DNA from 3 places in the Ligilactobacillus sp. JN-6 (Y).1 genome. Region 3 is predicted to be linked to each of the others. Evidence: a T-box and tRNA genes for the amino acid it is inferred to sense, from the RefSeq annotation. Region 3 holds a T-box; the other regions hold tRNA genes.
What was found. The T-box of region 3 lies ahead of AC3XNE_RS10760 (valine--tRNA ligase). A T-box ahead of a tRNA ligase gene usually reads a tRNA of that ligase, here a tRNA-Val.

Region 1 (6,192 bases), 440 kb from region 3:
TGACCAGCAAGTCACGGCTAACTACGTGCCAGCAGCCGCGGTAATACGTAGGTGGCAAGCGTTGTCCGGATTTATTGGGCGTAAAGGGAACGCAGGCGGTCTTTTAAGTCTGATGTGAAAGCCTTCGGCTTAACCGGAGAAGTGCATTGGAAACTGGGAGACTTGAGTGCAGAAGAGGAGAGTGGAACTCCATGTGTAGCGGTGAAATGCGTAGATATATGGAAGAACACCAGTGGCGAAAGCGGCTCTCTGGTCTGTAACTGACGCTGAGGTTCGAAAGCGTGGGGAGCGAACAGGATTAGATACCCTGGTAGTCCACGCTGTAAACGCTGAATGCTAGGTGTTGGAGGGTTTCCGCCCTTCGGTGCCGCAGCTAACGCACTAAGCATTCCGCCTGGGGAGTACGATCGCAAGATTGAAACTCAAAGGAATTGACGGGGGCCCGCACAAGCGGTGGAGCATGTGGTTTAATTCGAAGCAACGCGAAGAACCTTACCAGGTCTTGACATCTTTTGACCATCTGAGAGATCAGCATTTCCCTTCGGGGACAAAATGACAGGTGGTGCATGGCTGTCGTCAGCTCGTGTCGTGAGATGTTGGGTTAAGTCCCGCAACGAGCGCAACCCTTATTGTCAGTTGCCAGCATTCAGTTGGGCACTCTGGCGAGACTGCCGGTGACAAACCGGAGGAAGGTGGGGATGACGTCAAGTCATCATGCCCCTTATGACCTGGGCTACACACGTGCTACAATGGACGATACAACGAGTCGCGAGACCGCGAGGTTCAGCTAATCTCTGAAAGTCGTTCTCAGTTCGGATCGTAGGCTGCAACTCGCCTACGTGAAGTCGGAATCGCTAGTAATCGCGGATCAGCATGCCGCGGTGAATACGTTCCCGGGCCTTGTACACACCGCCCGTCACACCATGAGAGTTTGTAACACCCAAAGCCGGTGCGGTAACCAGTTGGAGCCAGCCGTCTAAGGTGGGACAGATGATTGGGGTGAAGTCGTAACAAGGTAGCCGTAGGAGAACCTGCGGCTGGATCACCTCCTTTCTAAGGAAAAATTACGGAAACTCACACGATTTGTACAGAAACTTTGTTTGGTTTTGAGAGGTCTACTCTCAGATCCGTTCTTTGAAAACTGAATAACATTTATTTCTTGATCAATAATTTTATTAAACCGAGAACACCGCGTTTGAAAGAGTTTCAAACAAGAATTCAAAATGAAGTAGTAAACGCAAACTCATGACCCATTTATCTACGATAAATGTCAGGTCAAGTTAGGAAGGGCGCATGGTGGATGCCTTGGCACTAGGAGTCGATGAAGGACGTGACTAACTGCGATATGCTTCGGGAAGCTGTAAGTAAGCAATGACCCGGAGATCTCCGAATGGGGCAACCCGATGACTGTAACGAGTCATGATCGCTGGCTGAATACATAGGTCAGGCGAGGACAGACGCAGGGAACTGAAACATCTAAGTACCTGCAGGAACAGAAAGAAAGATCGATCCCCTTAGTAGCGGCGAGCGAACGGGGGACAGCCCAAACCAAGAAGCTTGCTTCTTGGGGTTGTAGGACTGGACATTTGAGTTAGCAAGAAGCACTGTAGCTGAACGGCTTGGGAAAGCCGGCGAGACAGGGTGACAGCCCCGTAAGCGAAACAGTCCTTCCTCAGTCCAGGATCCTGAGTACGGCGGAGCACGTGAAACTCCGTCGGAATCCGGGAGGACCATCTCCCAAGGCTAAATACTGCCTAGTGACCGATAGTGGACCAGTACCGTGAGGGAAAGGTGAAAAGTACCCCGGGAGGGGAGTGAAACAGTTCCTGAAACCATGTGCCTACAATTAGTCAGAGCCCGTTAAGGGGTGATGGCGTGCCTTTTGTAGAATGAACCGGCGAGTTACGTTAACGTGCCAGGTTAAGGTGGAAAGACCGGAGCCGCAGCGAAAGCGAGTCTGAACAGGGCGACTGAGTACGTTGACGTAGACCCGAAACCAAGTGACCTACCCATGTCCAGGTTGAAAGTGCGGTAAAACGCACCGGAGGACCGAACCCGTGTATGTTGAAAAATGCTGGGATGAGGTGTGGGTAGCGGTGAAATTCCAAACGAACTTGGAGATAGCTGGTTCTCTCCGAAATAGCTTTAGGGCTAGCCTCGGGAGTTAAGGATCGTGGAGGTAGAGCACTGTTTGGACTAGGGGCCCGTCTGGGGTTACTGAATTCAGATAAACTCCGAATGCCACTGATCTTGTCCCGGGAGTCAGACTGCGAGTGATAAGATCCGTAGTCGAAAGGGAAACAGCCCAGACCACCAATCAAGGTCCCTAAATATGTGTTAAGTGGAAAAGGATGTGGGATCGCACAGACAACTAGGATGTTGGCTCAGAAGCAGCCACCATTCAAAGAGTGCGTAATAGCTCACTAGTCGAGTGATCCTGCGCCGAAAATGTAACGGGGCTAAACACATTACCGAAATTGTGGATCCGACCGTCAGGTCGGGTGATAGGAGAGCGTTCTAAGGGCGCAGAAGCCGGACCGTGAGGACCGGTGGAGCGCTTAGAAGTGAGAATGCCGGTATGAGTAGCGCAAGGTCAGTGAGAATCTGACCCACCGTAAGACTAAGGTTTCCTGGAGAAGGCTCGTCCTCCCAGGGTCAGTCGGGACCTAAGCCGAGGCCGCAAGGCGTAGGCGATGGGCAACAGGTGGAGATTCCTGTACTGGACCGGTCTGTTTGAGCGATGGAGGGACGCAGGAGGCTAACGGAGCGTGCAGCTGGAAGTGCACGTCCAAGCAGCGAGTTGCAGGACGAGTCAAATGCTTTTCCTGGCGGAAGATGAGCTGTGATGGGGAGCGAAATTTAAGTAGCGAAGGAAGTCAGGTCACACTGCCGAGAAAAGCTCCTAGCAAGGATCGGTCCACCCGTACCGCAAACCGACACAGGTAGTCGAGGAGAGTATCCTCAGGTGAGCGAGTGAACTCTCGTTAAGGAACTCGGCAAAATGACCCCGTAACTTCGGGAGAAGGGGTGCTGGTCTGACGACCAGCCGCAGTGAATAGGCCCAGGCGACTGTTTATCAAAAACACAGGTTTCTGCAAAATCGTAAGATGATGTATAGGGGCTGACGCCTGCCCGGTGCTGGAAGGTTAAGAGGATGAGTCAGCGTGAGCGAAGCTCAGAATCGAAGCCCCAGTAAACGGCGGCCGTAACTATAACGGTCCTAAGGTAGCGAAATTCCTTGTCGGGTAAGTTCCGACCCGCACGAAAGGCGTAACGATCTGGGCACTGTCTCAACGAGAGACTCGGTGAAATTATAATACCCGTGAAGATGCGGGTTACCCGCGACAGGACGGAAAGACCCCATGGAGCTTTACTGTAGCTTGATATTGGGTGTTGGTGCAACTTGTACAGGATAGGTAGGAGCCGTAGAACACGGGACGCTAGTCTCGTGGGAGGCAGTGGTGGGATACTACCCTCGTTGTATGAACACTCTAACCCGCGCCGGTTGATCCCGGCGGGAGACAGTGTCTGGTAGGCAGTTTGACTGGGGCGGTCGCCTCCCAAAAGGTAACGGAGGCGCCCAAAGGTTCCCTCAGAATGGTTGGAAATCATTCGCAGAGTGTAAAGGCAGAAGGGAGCTTGACTGTGAGACTGACAAGTCGAGCAGGGACGAAAGTCGGGCTTAGTGATCCGGTGGTCCCGCATGGAAGGGCCATCGCTCAACGGATAAAAGCTACCCTGGGGATAACAGGCTTATCTCCCCCAAGAGTCCACATCGACGGGGAGGTTTGGCACCTCGATGTCGGCTCATCGCATCCTGGGGCTGTAGTCGGTCCCAAGGGTTGGGCTGTTCGCCCATTAAAGCGGTACGCGAGCTGGGTTCAGAACGTCGTGAGACAGTTCGGTCCCTATCCGTCGCGGGCGTAGGAAATTTGCGAGGATCTGTCCTTAGTACGAGAGGACCGGGATGGACACACCGCTGGTGTACCAGTTGTCTTGCCCAAGGCAGCGCTGGGTAGCTAAGTGTGGTCGAGATAAACGCTGAAAGCATCTAAGTGCGAAACTCACCTCAAGATCAGATTTCCCATTCCTTTCTGGAAGTAAGACCCCTGAGAGATGATCAGGTAGATAGGATGGCAGTGGAAGTGCCGCGAGGCATGGAGCGGACCATTACTAATCGGTCGAGGACTTGACCACAGAGTGGCGCAGGACTCGGTGAAAGCAGCGAGCAAGGATGAATGTTAGTCAGTTTTGAGGGAGCGGATCTCTCAAAGAAAGAAATACGAGTGCGGTGGTGAGGGCACGAAGGCTACACCTGTTCCCATGCCGAACACAGCAGTTAAGCTTCGTTACGCCGAGAGTAGTTGGGGGATCGCCCCCTGTGAGGGTAGGTAGCTGCCGCGCTTGTTTTTTGGAGGATTAGCTCAGTTGGGAGAGCGTCTGCCTTACAAGCAGAGGGTCACAGGTTCGAGCCCTGTATCCTCCATTTTCTTGAGTCGTTAGCTCAGTTGGTAGAGCATCTGACTTTTAATCAGAGGGTCGACAGTTCGAGCCTGTCACGACTCATTATTATCCCATGATAATCTTGACAAGCGGTTATCTGTTTGGTAAACTGATAAAGTTGTCTTTACAAGTTTGCCGACTTAGCTCAGTTGGTAGAGCATCTGATTTGTAATCAGAGGGTCGGGCGTTCGAATCGTCTAGTCGGCATATGCGGAAGTAGTTCAGTGGTAGAACATCACCTTGCCATGGTGGGGGTCGCGGGTTCGAATCCCGTCTTCCGCTTGTCAAAATACTGCCGGGGTGGCGGAACAGGCAGACGCACAGGACTTAAAATCCTGCGGTGAGTGATCACCGTACCGGTTCGATTCCGGTCCTCGGCATTTTGATTATATGCACCCATAGCGCAATTGGATAGAGTGTCTGACTACGAATCAGAAGGTTGTAGGTTCGACTCCTACTGGGTGCATTGATCGGGAAGTAGCTCAGCTTGGTAGAGCACCTGGTTTGGGACCAGGGGGTCGCAGGTTCGAATCCTGTCTTCCCGATTAATATGTTTTTTTATCGCGGTGTAGCTCAGCTGGCTAGAGCGTCCGGTTCATACCCGGGAGGTCGAGGGTTCGATCCCCCCTGCCGCGATTTTTCATACCAGAGCTTGGACCTTTAGCTCAGTTGGTTAGAGCAGACGGCTCATAACCGTCCTGTCGTAGGTTCGAGTCCTACAAGGTCCATAGTTTCAATGGATTTTTATCGTATGAAACTATTTATGGAGGATTACCCAAGTCTGGCTGAAGGGAACGGTCTTGAAAACCGTCAGGTGGGTCATACCACGCAAGAGTTCGAATCTCTTATCCTCCTTTTATATTATCGCGGGATGGAGCAGTCTGGTAGCTCGTCGGGCTCATAACCCGAAGGTCGCAAGTTCAAATCTTGCTCCCGCAATTCGGTCCTATGGTGTAGGGGTTTATCACGCCTGCCTGTCACGCAGGAGATCACCGGTTCAAATCCGGTTAGGACCGCTTAATTTTGAGTCCTATTGACTCAGGTTAAACATTGATGGCTCGGTAGCTCAGTCGGTAGAGCAACGGATTGAAGCTCCGTGTGTCGGCGGTTCGATTCCGTCCCGCGCCATTCATTCTAAAATGCGGGTATAGTTTAGTGGTAAAACCACAGCCTTCCAAGCTGTTGTCGCGAGTTCGATTCTCGTTACCCGCTTACGACTACATGTCGTTATGGGCCTATAGCTCAGCTGGTTTAGAGCGCACGCCTGATAAGCGTGAGGTCGATGGTTCGAGTCCATTTAGGCCCATTTGGAGAAGTACTCAAGTGGCTGAAGAGGCGCCCCTGCTAAGGGTGTAGGTCGGTAAAACGGCGCGAGAGTTCGAATCTCTCCTTCTCCGTATTTGTTATGACCCGTTGGTCAAGTGGTTAAGACACCGCCCTTTCACGGCGGTAACACGGGTTCAAATCCCGTACGGGTCACTTTAATATTTATATTATCGCGGGATGGAGCAGTCTGGTAGCTCGTCGGGCTCATAACCCGAAGGTCGCAAGTTCAAATCTTGCTCCCGCAATTTTTTGGTCCTATGGTGTAGGGGTTTATCACGCCTGCCTGTCACGCAGGAGATCACCGGTTCAAATCCGGTTAGGACCGTTGTGACTATATAAATTTGCCATTCCTTCTGGGAATGG
Region 2 (6,192 bases), 160 kb from region 3:
GTGATCGATCGGGGTGTTAGTCCCTAAATAACCGATCTTATCGTAAGCCCAATCCCAAACAGCCTCCAGCGCTTTCGGATTTTGCCTGAGATTTGGATATTCGCAATAATGAATAAAACCACCAGCTGCGAAAGGGGGATAATCTTTTTCAAAATTCAATTTTTCAAAAGGAGTTGGGTGTTTACGAACATCATAATGGAAACTATTAGTATAATATTCCTTAGCAGTAATATCTTTCAACTTACCAAATTTTTCTAGGTCTAATCTGCAAAAACGATCAGTCAAAGACTCACTTGGTGTCGAATAAACGCTATAGTGATAACCTGTTTCTTTTGACCACTTCTTACAATGAGCATCCAAAGCCCGAACGATCGAAACAGTAAAATCATGAGCCTCTTTATTGTTTTCCCAGTCTGGGCCAAAGAACACAGTTCCTACTTCATACAAGCCGATATACCCTAGAGAAACAGTCGCACGCTCATGGTCAAACATGACTGAGACATCATCATCTGGTTTCAAACGTTTACCAAATGCTCCATACTGATACAAGATCGGCGCATTTTCAGGTGTTGCGTCCAAAACACGGTTAACTTTAAAGTCTAAAGCAGTCTTCGCAACGTTCATTCTTTCTTCAAAAATTTGCCAAAACAATTTAAAATCTCCTTGAGATTCCAAGGCGATCCGCGGCAAGTTAACTGTTACAACGCCAAGATTCATCCGTCCGGAATTGACCTCATCACCATTTTCATCCTGCCATCCTTGTAAAAAGGAACGACAACCCATCGGGACTTTAAAGCTACCCGTGATCTCTTTGATCCTGTCATACATCAAAACATCAGGATACATCCTCTTCGTTGCACACTCAATGGCTAACTCTTTCACATCGTAATTAGGATCTCCAGGAGCAAAGTTGACCCCCTTTTTGATCGTGAAAACAAGTTTAGGGAAAATGGCTGTTCTTTTCTCCTTACCTAGTCCGGTGATCCTGATCCTTAGGATCGACTTTTGGATCTCGCGACTGATCCATGAAGTGCCCAGACCAAATCCCAAGGTCGTAAATGGAGTTTGTCCTTGAGATGAAAATAAAGTATTGATCTCATATTCCAGGGCCTGCATTGCATCATAAATATCTTTTTTGGTCCTTTTTTTGGCAAACTGCTTGAGCTTCGAACTGTCCTCAATAAATTCTGCACCTTCAGTCAAATGCTTGTGGTAATTCTTAAAAGCAAATGGCTCTAATAGTTCGTCCACGCGGTCCGCAGAACAACCACCGTATTGGCTCGAAGCAACATTAGCGATGATCTGCGACATTTGGGCAGTAGCCGTCTGAATAGAGTGCGGACTTTCGACCTCAGCATTACCGATTTTAAAACCGTTAGTCAACATTTCTTTAAAGTCGATCAGACAACAATTAGTCATCGGGCTCCATGGGGTATAATCAAGGTCATGATAATGGATATCACCACGGAGATGTGCCTTTGCAATATGTTCGGGCATCAACTTCAAGCCTAAGGTTTTTCCGACAGTACCTGCGGTCAGATCACGCTGTGTATTAAAAACATTACTATCCTTATTGGCATTTTCATGTACTAACTCCGGATCTTGTGAAAGTAATCTTTCTAGTCGCGTACTCGGATCTGTCTGTTCTTTCCAAGTTTGTTCTTCCTTTTGCCGGTAAGCCTGATACTCTTGAGCCTCATTTTGATAGCCAAAATAGTTGAGCACTTCCACCATTTTTTGCGCCAATTCTTGCGCAGTAACGGAGCTACGACCGTTAAATGAACTTAACAAGGAATTTAACAAAGCAGCCATATCTGTTTGCAAAGATAATTTTTCGAGCACATTTTCCAATTTATACAGCTCAAACGTCACTGGATAACCATCACGTTTTACTACTTCTTTTGGTAAATTAACTTTTATTTTTAAATGCTTCTTAACGTCCATCAATACGATTATCCCCCTTCTTGCATCATGTAAGACGATCTCGCACTATTGATTCACAAGATATTGTCTTTCAACAGTCAGTATCATACTATATATAGATATCCAATACAAATTTCACACGATATAATCTTTGGCGCATAAAAAAAGGCATGTCCTTCAAACGGACATGCCCTTCGTTAAAATTTTTTCAAGTCCTCTTATTAAAACGAGATAACTGACCCTTAAATTCTTCGTGATAGTTTGAAACATCATGGAAATGCGAATCGATCTGGTAATCAGCTTTTTCTCCGTGTAAACTAACATCCAACCCAACATTTTCGTCTGCCTGAGAAACTCGCATCTGAACGAATTTCTTTAAGGCCATAATAATTATTGTTACCAAGATAGCAGTAAAGGCGATACTGATCACGGTTCCCAGTAACTGGATCCCAATTAATTTAAATCCACCACCGTAGAAAAAACCATTATCGACAACAACTGAATTGACCTTATGTGTGGCAAAAGCTCCGACCAAGACCGAACCAATGATACCGGAAACACCATGACAGCCAAATGCATCCAACGGATCATCGAATTTTAAACGCGGCTTGACAGAATTTACAAAGAAATAACTGCCGACAGCACACAAAGCGCCGATAAAAAACGCGCCCGTATTAGTTACATAACCCGTACCGGGGGTAATTCCGACCAAGCCACACAAAGCACCGGTACACACACCTACTAGAGTTGGTCTCCCCTTTAAAAAGACTTCTAATAAGAGCCAAGTTAACATTGCTACAGCCGTAGCAACAGTAGTCGTTAAAAATGCATTCAACGCAACATTATCCACCCAAAAAGCCGATCCAGCATTAAAACCATACCATCCGATCCATAAGATCGCAGTACCTAACAAAACCCACGATAAATTATAATGTTCATCATTCTTTTTCAAACGCGGCCCGAGAAATAGTGAAAGTAGTAATGCAGTTACACCAGCATTGATATGAACAACAGTCCCGCCAGCGAAATCCAAAACTCCTAATGATGCCAGTAAACCATTTGGTGTCCAAACCATATGTACCATAGGATAATAAACAAATAAGCTCCAAAAAATAACAAAGATCATCAAGAAGTTAAAGTGCATCCGTCCCACGATAGAGCCAACAAATAAAGCAGGTGTAATGATCGCAAACATCATCTCAAATGCCAGAAAAATTGCATGGGTCAATCCCATTTGTGGATCTTTGACAGCATTGAGGTCGAAGCCGCTCAAAAAGAAATGAGATACGTGCCCGATCACTCCACCGATGTCAGCTCCAAATGAAAGCTCATAACCAACCGCAATAAATAAGACTACAGACAGACCACAAAGTACAAATACTGATAACATGGTATTTACTACGTTATTTTTTGAAACCAATCCCCCATAAAAGAAAGCCAGCCCTGGTGTCATGCTAAAAACCAAGATTGTTGCAAGTATTAAAAAAGTTGTGTTCACTGCGTTCATATGCATCCTCCTCAAATGTATGTTATAAATTCTAACATATTACGAGCGGTATGCAATACTTTAGTCAATTTTTTTGTTGGTACAGTCTTATTTAAGGAGATTTGTGTTACATCTTTTTACATTTGGTATACTTCTATTTCAATTTACATTGGCTCACAGTACACTGGTTGATCAAAGAGAAACACTGTTTACATTTTGTCGCAGAGCGTCGAGCTTAGCTCGTGGAAAATCACACTTATCTTCCAAAAAAATCACCTCAACCTAATTTATGAGGTAATTATATAATTTTCAATACTCCTATAAAATCCGTCCGATTGAACACGGCTTACCAAACACCACTTACCAACTCAAGGTCATTTAATCTTTTGGATAGTTTTTCTGGATAAAAAAAAACGCCTATTTCTAGACGTTTACTACTGATAGATATATATAAATACCGGTGATCGGGGTCGAACCGATACTCCCTCAACGGGAACTGGATTTTGAGTCCAGCGCGTCTGCCAATTCCGCCACACCGGCATAACAACAAAACTAATTATACTATACGTTAGCGCCTAAAGCAACCAAAGGCGGTAACCGGATTTGAACCGGTGATAAAGGTTTTGCAGACCTCTGCCTTACCACTTGGCTATACCGCCATTTTATAGGATCAAACCCTTATTGGGATAGCTGGATTCGAACCAGCGCATGTGGGAGTCAAAGTCCCATGCCTTACCACTTGGCTATACCCCAATAATAAGGGCGGTAGGTGGGGGTCGAACCCACGCGTGCCGGAGCCACAATCCGGTGTGTTAACCACTTCACCACTACCGCCATAAATGGCAGGGATAGCAGGAATCGAACCCGCATCGACGGTTTTGGAGACCGTTGTTCTGCCCTTGAACTATATCCCTATAAAATTGATGGAAGGGAGTGGATTCGAACCACCGAACCCGAAGGAGCGGATTTACAGTCCGCCGCGTTTAGCCAGACTTCGCTACCCTTCCATAATGGCGCGGGACGGAATCGAACCGCCGACACACGGAGCTTCAATCCGTTGCTCTACCGACTGAGCTACCGCGCCATTGACATCAATCATATATTGAATAAGAATGAACCTTATTCTAACGGTCCTAACCGGATTTGAACCGGTGATCTCCTGCGTGACAGGCAGGCGTGATAAACCCCTACACCATAGGACCAAATACTTATTAAATGGAGGATACAGGGCTCGAACCTGTGACCCTCTGCTTGTAAGGCAGACGCTCTCCCAACTGAGCTAATCCTCCAATATGACCCGTACGGGATTTGAACCCATGTTACCGCCGTGAAAGGGCGGTGTCTTTACCACTTGACCAACGGGTCATTTATTTACGGAGAGTAAGGGATTCGAACCCTTGAAGGAGGGCATCCCCCCTTACATGATTTCCAATCATGCTCCTTAAGCCACTCGGACAACTCTCCATCAACAAAACTCCGGCAGGCGGACTCGAACCGTCGACACCCTGATTAACAGTCAGATGCTCTACCAACTGAGCTATGCCGGAATAAAACAAGCGCGGCAGCTACCTACCCTCACAGGGGGCGATCCCCCAACTACTCTCGGCGTGACGAAGCTTAACTGCTGTGTTCGGCATGGGAACAGGTGTAGCCTTCGTGCCCGCACCACCGCACTCGTATTTCTTTCTTTGAGAGATCCGCTCCCTCAAAACTGACTAACATTCATCCTTGCTCGCTGCTTTCACCGAGTCCTGCGCCACTCTGTGGTCAAGTCCTCGACCGATTAGTAATGGTCCGCTCCATGCCTCGCGGCACTTCCACTGCCATCCTATCTACCTGATCATCTCTCAGGGGTCTTACTTCCAGAAAGGAATGGGAAATCTGATCTTGAGGTGAGTTTCGCACTTAGATGCTTTCAGCGTTTATCTCGACCACACTTAGCTACCCAGCGCTGCCTTGGGCAAGACAACTGGTACACCAGCGGTGTGTCCATCCCGGTCCTCTCGTACTAAGGACAGATCCTCGCAAATTTCCTACGCCCGCGACGGATAGGGACCGAACTGTCTCACGACGTTCTGAACCCAGCTCGCGTACCGCTTTAATGGGCGAACAGCCCAACCCTTGGGACCGACTACAGCCCCAGGATGCGATGAGCCGACATCGAGGTGCCAAACCTCCCCGTCGATGTGGACTCTTGGGGGAGATAAGCCTGTTATCCCCAGGGTAGCTTTTATCCGTTGAGCGATGGCCCTTCCATGCGGGACCACCGGATCACTAAGCCCGACTTTCGTCCCTGCTCGACTTGTCAGTCTCACAGTCAAGCTCCCTTCTGCCTTTACACTCTGCGAATGATTTCCAACCATTCTGAGGGAACCTTTGGGCGCCTCCGTTACCTTTTGGGAGGCGACCGCCCCAGTCAAACTGCCTACCAGACACTGTCTCCCGCCGGGATCAACCGGCGCGGGTTAGAGTGTTCATACAACGAGGGTAGTATCCCACCACTGCCTCCCACGAGACTAGCGTCTCGTGTTCTACGGCTCCTACCTATCCTGTACAAGTTGCACCAACACCCAATATCAAGCTACAGTAAAGCTCCATGGGGTCTTTCCGTCCTGTCGCGGGTAACCCGCATCTTCACGGGTATTATAATTTCACCGAGTCTCTCGTTGAGACAGTGCCCAGATCGTTACGCCTTTCGTGCGGGTCGGAACTTACCCGACAAGGAATTTCGCTACCTTAGGACCGTTATAGTTACGGCCGCCGTTTACTGGGGCTTCGATTCT
Region 3 (6,192 bases):
ACTTTATGATCCCCGCTTTATTTTCTGCGATCTCAGTTAGTGTATTACCCAGGAGCTGCATATGGTCCATCCCAACTGAAGTTATTACTGAGACTAAAGGAGTAATAATGTTAGTTGAGTCATAGGTACCTCCGATGCCGACCTCGACTATCAAAAGATCCGGCCGATGCTTACTAAAATATAAGAACATCATAGCTGTTAGGACTTCAAATTCAGTTGGTCCTCCACCGTCATCGGCATACTCCTGGTCCAACTTGTCCACCACGGGAAGGATCTCTTGTACCAATGCTACTATCGTTTCATCACTGACCATCTCTTTGTTCATTGAAATTCGCTCGTTAAACTTTTCAATAAAAGGTGAAGTGAAAGTTCCTACATCATATCCTTGACCCATCAACAAATCACGCAAATAAGCAGTCACAGACCCTTTGCCATTAGTTCCTGTAATATGGATCATTTGTAATTTTTCTTGCGGGTCACCCAGTAGCTTCGCAAAACGACGCATCCGTTTTAAAGTCGGATATTTAACAAACTTGTGTCTGCCATGTATAAAATCCAGCGCTGCTTGATAATCATTTATTTTATCCATAATATTATCCCTTTGTCTCCTTAAGAACTCATACTTTCCAGGTCCCGTCTAAAATATTAGATATAAATTATCTACTCAAACATTGGAGAACAATTCTATCATAGGCATTGTACTGTTCTCAAAAAAACAAGGAAAACTTCCCCGGTTTTCCTTGTTTTACCGCTTATTTACAACTCTTTTTTTACTTCACTGAGTCGGGATCTAGTTGTGGCCAGCTTTTCTTGATAGCCGCTTAATTTCTCTTTTTCTTCGGCAACTACTTGTTCAGGCGCGTTGCTAACAAATCCCTGATTACTCAATTTCTTTTCGCCACGTTTAACTTCGTTTTCTAATTTATCGATCTCTTTTTGTAATCTTTGTACCTCCTGGGTCAAGTCCACCAAACCAGCAAGTGGGATGTAGATCTCCGCTCCACCGATCACTGCTGTCATTGCCAAAGTAGGAGCGTTAACATCGGCTCCGATCTGCAAGGCTTTAGAATGACAAAAACGTTCGATATAATCTTGATTATCTTCAAAGATCTTTGCCGTTTCCGAAGATGTAGTCTTGATCAAAATATCAACTGATGATGATAGTGGAGCATTAGCATCCGCACGAATATTGCGAACAGCTTTGATCAGTTCGATCAAGTTTTCCATGCCTTTTTCAGCCGCTTCATCACGATAGTCTTCGTTTTCTCTAGGATAAGCAGCTGTCACTATTGATTCTCCTTCATGCGGCATAGCCAGCCAGATCTCTTCGGTCACAAAAGGCATAATTGGATGTAATAGCCGCAACGTTTGATCCAAAACATAACATAAAATATTTTGTGTATTGTGTTTAAGCGATTTGTCCTTACCATAGAAATCTTCCTTAGCCATTTCAATATACCAGTCACAAAGATCATTCCAGATAAAGTTATATAAGGCACGACCAGCTTCGCCAAACTCAAACTGATCAAATAAACGTGTAACTTCATGGATAGTCGTATTCAATCTACTTAAGATCCACTTATCAGCTAATTGCCACTCATTTTTAGCAGGTAACTGGGCGGAAGTGTCTTCATCAAAGTTCATAATAGCGAACCGACTAGCATTCCAGATCTTATTGATAAAGTTCCAAGCTGAATCCATCTTCTTGTATGAGAAACGAATATCTTGTCCTGGCGTCGAACCAGTAGCTAAAAACCAGCGTAAGGCATCTGCCCCATACTTTTGAATAACATCCATTGGATCGATACCATTGCCTAAAGATTTACTCATCTTACGGCCTTCTTCATCCCGGATCAAGCCATGGATCAAAACATTCTTAAATGGTCGACGACCAGTGAATTCCTTACTTTGGAAGATCATCCGAGAGACCCAAAAGAAAATAATATCATAACCAGTGACCAAGGTATCTGTCGGGAAGTAACGCTTAAAATCGGGCGCTTCTTCATTAGGCCAACCCATAGTTGAAAATGGCCACAAAGCGCTCGAGAACCATGTATCTAAAACATCTGGATCTTGCTCCCAATTTTCAAGATCACTTGGAGCTTCTTCACCGACATACATCTCACCCGTTTGCTTATGGTACCATGCTGGGATCTGATGTCCCCACCAAAGCTGTCTTGAAATGACCCAATCGTGAACATTTTCCATCCATTGAGTAAATGTATGCTCAAAACGGCCAGGAACAAAATTGACTCTATCATCAGTTTGCTGATTTTTTAAGGCTGCTTCAGCTAAAGGCTTCATTTTGACAAACCATTGAGTCGATAACCGTGCTTCAACTTGTACACCAGTCCGCTCTGAATGCCCAACGCTATGAACGATCGGTTCTTCAGACAAAAGATAATTTTGCTCTTTCAAATCTTTGACGATCGCTTCTCGAGCTGAAAAACGATCCATACCCGCATATTTACCTGCTTTTTCGTTGAGTGTAGCATCTTCGTTCATAGTATTGATACGTTCAAGATTGTGACGATTACCGACCTCAAAGTCATTAGGGTCGTGAGCAGGCGTGATCTTGACCATTCCGGTCCCAAACTCTGGATCAACATACTGATCAGCAATGATCTCCAAGTGGCGCCCATTTAATGGGAGAACAACTTCTTTGCCGACTAATTCCTTATAACGTTCATCTTTAGGATTAACGGCGATCGCAACATCACCCAGCATCGTTTCCGGCCGTGTCGTAGCTATCTCGATATAATCTTTTCCATTAAAAGTAGTTCCGTCAATAAACGGATATTTAACATGGTAAAAAGCACCTTTGTCATCTTGATGGATAACTTCAATATCAGAAAGTGCAGTCCGTGCTTTCGGATCCCAGTTGATAATATATTCGCCCCGGTAGATCAGGCCCTTTTCGTATAATACCACAAAGACCTTACGGACAGCTTTTGAAAGTCCTTCATCAAAGGTAAAACGTTCTCGACTATAGTCCAAGGATAAACCAAGCTTAGCCCATTGTTGTTTGATAATATCTGCGTACTCGTCTTTCCATTCCCAAACTTTATCAACAAACTTCTCACGACCAAGGTCATAACGCGACACACCACTTTTAGCCAAACGAGCTTCAACTTTTGCCTGTGTTGCGATACCAGCATGATCCATTCCAGGAAGCCACAACGTATCAAAGCCTTGCATCCGCTTTTGGCGAACTATCATGTCCTGTAAAGTTGTGTCCCAAGCATGACCCAAATGCAGTTTACCAGTAACGTTTGGCGGAGGGATAACGACCGAATAAGGTTGCGCTTTAGTATCTCCACTGGGTTTGAATAGATCTTCAGCTATCCATTTTTTGTAACGACCACTTTCAACAGCCGTTGGGTCGTATTTCGTTGACATATTAATATCTTTAGCCATCTGATCGATCCTTTCTACTATTCCATTTATTTTTAAAAAGCCTTAAACTTCTTTTCAAACCAACTTCTGTTATCTGCGCTATTTCTAAGTAGATCTTGACTTGATTTTTTGACTCAATAGCCAAAAAAAGCACTGTCATCCATCAAATTAGGACGACAGTGCCGTGGTACCACCTAAATTGGGCCATTAAACCCCACTTAAATACTGTGTTAACGGATAGAAGATCCGGTCATTTCTACTATGAGTTCAAAACGACAGCTAGCAAGCTACAATCAATGGTTCACTGAAATGTTACAGCACCCATTTCTCTCTAAAAGTGAGCACCCACTGATCCTCTCGGTCAAAGCTTTATGAAATAATTTTAACCTTGCCTCTAACATACGTCAAGGACAAATAATTTGCCATTACTAAAGTAATTCAGCAAACGAATCTTCTTGTGCATTCAAATAATGCTCATCACTGCCGATCTCTGTCACCTTTATACCAGCCAAGGCACGTTCGATCAATCCATCTACATCCAACTTACTTTCATATTCACGTGCTCGCTCGATACGCGGTTTAGTTTTTGGTGCACTCGGAGCAAAAACTGTACAGCAGTCTTCGTAAGGCATGATAGATAGTTCAAAAGTATCGATCTGTTCTGCAACTTTGATAATATCATTTTTATCCATAGAAACTACTGGACGCAACACAGGCATTGAGGTCACCTCATTGATCGCAGCCATACTTTCCATTGTTTGTGAAGCAACTTGTCCCAAAGATTCGCCATTAAAAATTGCTAAGGCATCTCTTTTTTTGGCGACCTCTTCGCAAAGTCGTAACATGAAACGACGTTGGATAGTCATCAAATAACTTGCAGGAACATCGCTTTTTACTGTTTCTTGAATCTCAGTAAATGGGACTTGAATAAATTTGATCTTGCCAGCATAAGGGGCTAACTTAGTCGTTAATTCCTTAGCTTTATTCAAAGCTTGTTCACTTGTATACGGCGGACTATAGAAATGAACCATTTCCAAAGAAACACCACGTTTTAACGCTAGATAACCTGCCACGGGAGAATCGATCCCACCAGAAAGCATCAAAAGCCCCTTACCAGCTGTCCCTACCGGTAAGCCTCCGGCACCAGGAATCTGTTCATATGAAAGATAGATCCCATCAAGGCGAACCTCCACCCTTAAAACAACATCCGGCTTTTTCATTTGGACTTTGATCCCAGGAAAGTTTTCTAGGACTGTACCCCCTAGAATATCATTAAGTTGATTCGTATCATATTCAAAGTTGTGATCAGAACGACGGGTATTTATTTTAAAAGTCATTCCATCTTGAAAGATCTCGTTAAAAATAGAAATAGCTGTTTGCTTAACAGTTTCAACATCCCGTGCAACTTTGATCGCTGGTGAAAAATTCTGGATACCAAAGATTTTTTGCACACGCTGTGCTACTTGATGGTAATCTTCGCCATTCAAGCGAATATGCATCCTATCACGATGTGCTTTGATCTCAAGCTTTTTAAACCCAGCTAAAGCGTTCCTAGTATTAGTCCCTAAACGGTCAATAAATGAACGCCGATTTTTACCTTTAGTTGATAGTTCGCCGTAACGAACCATAATTTCTGTATATTGCATTGTGATCCTTTCTATTTAGAAAATACCTTAGAAAAACGAGCATATATTTTATCAAAAGCACTTTCAAATACCTCTGCTTCTTGCAAAGTATTATTTTCATCCAAGCTTACCCTTACCGCAGACGTCGCAATTTTTTCTGGCACATGCATAGCGTTCAAAGTCCCTGAGACAGTCCCCTTCTTAGAAGAACAAGCACTAGTAGTTGAAATATAGATCTCTTGCTCTTCAAAGGCATGGACGATCGTTTCACCCCTAACACCATCGATGGTAAAACAGAGGATATGAGGAGATGAATCCTGACCGGTATCAGAGAAAACTGTCACATTTTCTTGCGCTGCAACATGTTTATAGATTTTTTGTTTGATCTGCCGTTCCTTTTTTACATTAGTTTCTTCGTTATTAAGCAATAACCGTAAAGCTTTTGCCATCCCGGCAATAGCCGGCAGATTTTCGGTCCCACTGCGTTGGTTCTTTTCTTGTCCTCCACCAGCCATTAGTGGTTCGAGCATGCGCCCTGCTTTTTTATAGATAAAACCGATACCTCGCGGAGCATGAAATTTGTGACCAGAAAAAGTCAAAAAGTCGATCCGATCATTACTTAATAAATCACTGATCCCTTTACCGATACCCTGAACAGCATCCACATGAAAATGAACACTAGGATACGGCCGTAAAACATCAGCTATCTGATCTAAGGGTTGGATCGAGCCGATCTCATTATTGATCGCCATTACCGAAACCAAAATCGTATCGGGTCGCAATGCTTGTTTGACATCTTCTGCATTCACACGGCCATGTTGATCAACTGGCAGATAAGTAATCTCAAAGCCCAACTTTTCAAGTTGGTGCATTGAATTAAGAACAGCAGGATGTTCGATCGGTGAGGTTATAATGTGCTTGCCAAATTCTTGTTTAGCAAACGCGGTGCCTTTTATTATCCAGTTGTCACCTTCAGTACCACCGCTCGTAAAAAAGATCTCATGTTGCTTACATCCCAGCAGGTCAGCAATTTGTCGCCGTGATTGTTCTAAGAGGTTGTCTGCCGTTTCTCCTAAAGCATGCAAAGATGACGGGTTGCCCCAAATCTTATCGCTCACAGTTTTATATGTCTCTAGAACTTGCGGTGCAACCTTAGTCGTCGCACTGTTAT

Region 1: it encodes a tRNA-Val, which carries the amino acid that the T-box ahead of AC3XNE_RS10760 (valine--tRNA ligase) is inferred to sense. The anticodon was not compared.
Region 2: it encodes a tRNA-Val, which carries the amino acid that the T-box ahead of AC3XNE_RS10760 (valine--tRNA ligase) is inferred to sense. The anticodon was not compared.

What each region holds. Positions count from the first base shown of each region.
Region 1 is NZ_CM176599.1:1,857,394-1,863,585, forward strand. Features, by position in the region: rRNA gene AC3XNE_RS08615 (16S ribosomal RNA) at 1-1,053, shown strand, start outside; rRNA gene AC3XNE_RS08620 (23S ribosomal RNA) at 1,274-4,197, shown strand; rRNA gene rrf (5S ribosomal RNA) at 4,288-4,404, shown strand; tRNA gene AC3XNE_RS08630 (tRNA-Val) at 4,414-4,486, shown strand; tRNA gene AC3XNE_RS08635 (tRNA-Lys) at 4,494-4,566, shown strand; tRNA gene AC3XNE_RS08640 (tRNA-Thr) at 4,638-4,710, shown strand; tRNA gene AC3XNE_RS08645 (tRNA-Gly) at 4,714-4,785, shown strand; tRNA gene AC3XNE_RS08650 (tRNA-Leu) at 4,798-4,883, shown strand; tRNA gene AC3XNE_RS08655 (tRNA-Arg) at 4,896-4,969, shown strand; tRNA gene AC3XNE_RS08660 (tRNA-Pro) at 4,975-5,048, shown strand; tRNA gene AC3XNE_RS08665 (tRNA-Met) at 5,066-5,139, shown strand; tRNA gene AC3XNE_RS08670 (tRNA-Ile) at 5,158-5,231, shown strand; tRNA gene AC3XNE_RS08675 (tRNA-Ser) at 5,269-5,358, shown strand; tRNA gene AC3XNE_RS08680 (tRNA-Met) at 5,369-5,442, shown strand; tRNA gene AC3XNE_RS08685 (tRNA-Asp) at 5,446-5,519, shown strand; tRNA gene AC3XNE_RS08690 (tRNA-Phe) at 5,559-5,631, shown strand; tRNA gene AC3XNE_RS08695 (tRNA-Gly) at 5,645-5,715, shown strand; tRNA gene AC3XNE_RS08700 (tRNA-Ile) at 5,735-5,809, shown strand; tRNA gene AC3XNE_RS08705 (tRNA-Ser) at 5,813-5,900, shown strand; tRNA gene AC3XNE_RS08710 (tRNA-Glu) at 5,911-5,982, shown strand; tRNA gene AC3XNE_RS08715 (tRNA-Met) at 6,001-6,074, shown strand; tRNA gene AC3XNE_RS08720 (tRNA-Asp) at 6,081-6,154, shown strand.
Region 2 is NZ_CM176599.1:2,184-8,375, forward strand. Features, by position in the region: gene nrdD (anaerobic ribonucleoside-triphosphate reductase) at 1-1,944, opposite strand, end outside; gene AC3XNE_RS00020 (ammonium transporter) at 2,132-3,430, opposite strand; tRNA gene AC3XNE_RS00025 (tRNA-Leu) at 3,865-3,949, opposite strand; tRNA gene AC3XNE_RS00030 (tRNA-Cys) at 3,998-4,068, opposite strand; tRNA gene AC3XNE_RS00035 (tRNA-Gln) at 4,091-4,162, opposite strand; tRNA gene AC3XNE_RS00040 (tRNA-His) at 4,171-4,243, opposite strand; tRNA gene AC3XNE_RS00045 (tRNA-Trp) at 4,250-4,323, opposite strand; tRNA gene AC3XNE_RS00050 (tRNA-Tyr) at 4,334-4,416, opposite strand; tRNA gene AC3XNE_RS00055 (tRNA-Phe) at 4,421-4,493, opposite strand; tRNA gene AC3XNE_RS00060 (tRNA-Asp) at 4,538-4,611, opposite strand; tRNA gene AC3XNE_RS00065 (tRNA-Val) at 4,626-4,698, opposite strand; tRNA gene AC3XNE_RS00070 (tRNA-Glu) at 4,703-4,774, opposite strand; tRNA gene AC3XNE_RS00075 (tRNA-Ser) at 4,784-4,873, opposite strand; tRNA gene AC3XNE_RS00080 (tRNA-Asn) at 4,884-4,956, opposite strand; rRNA gene rrf (5S ribosomal RNA) at 4,966-5,082, opposite strand; rRNA gene AC3XNE_RS00090 (23S ribosomal RNA) at 5,173-6,192, opposite strand, start outside.
Region 3 is NZ_CM176599.1:2,295,566-2,301,757, forward strand. Features, by position in the region: gene AC3XNE_RS10755 (bifunctional folylpolyglutamate synthase/dihydrofolate synthase) at 1-589, opposite strand, end outside; gene AC3XNE_RS10760 (valine--tRNA ligase) at 757-3,417, opposite strand; T-box leader at 3,563-3,770, opposite strand; gene thiI (tRNA uracil 4-sulfurtransferase ThiI) at 3,825-5,042, opposite strand; gene AC3XNE_RS10770 (cysteine desulfurase family protein) at 5,054-6,192, opposite strand, start outside.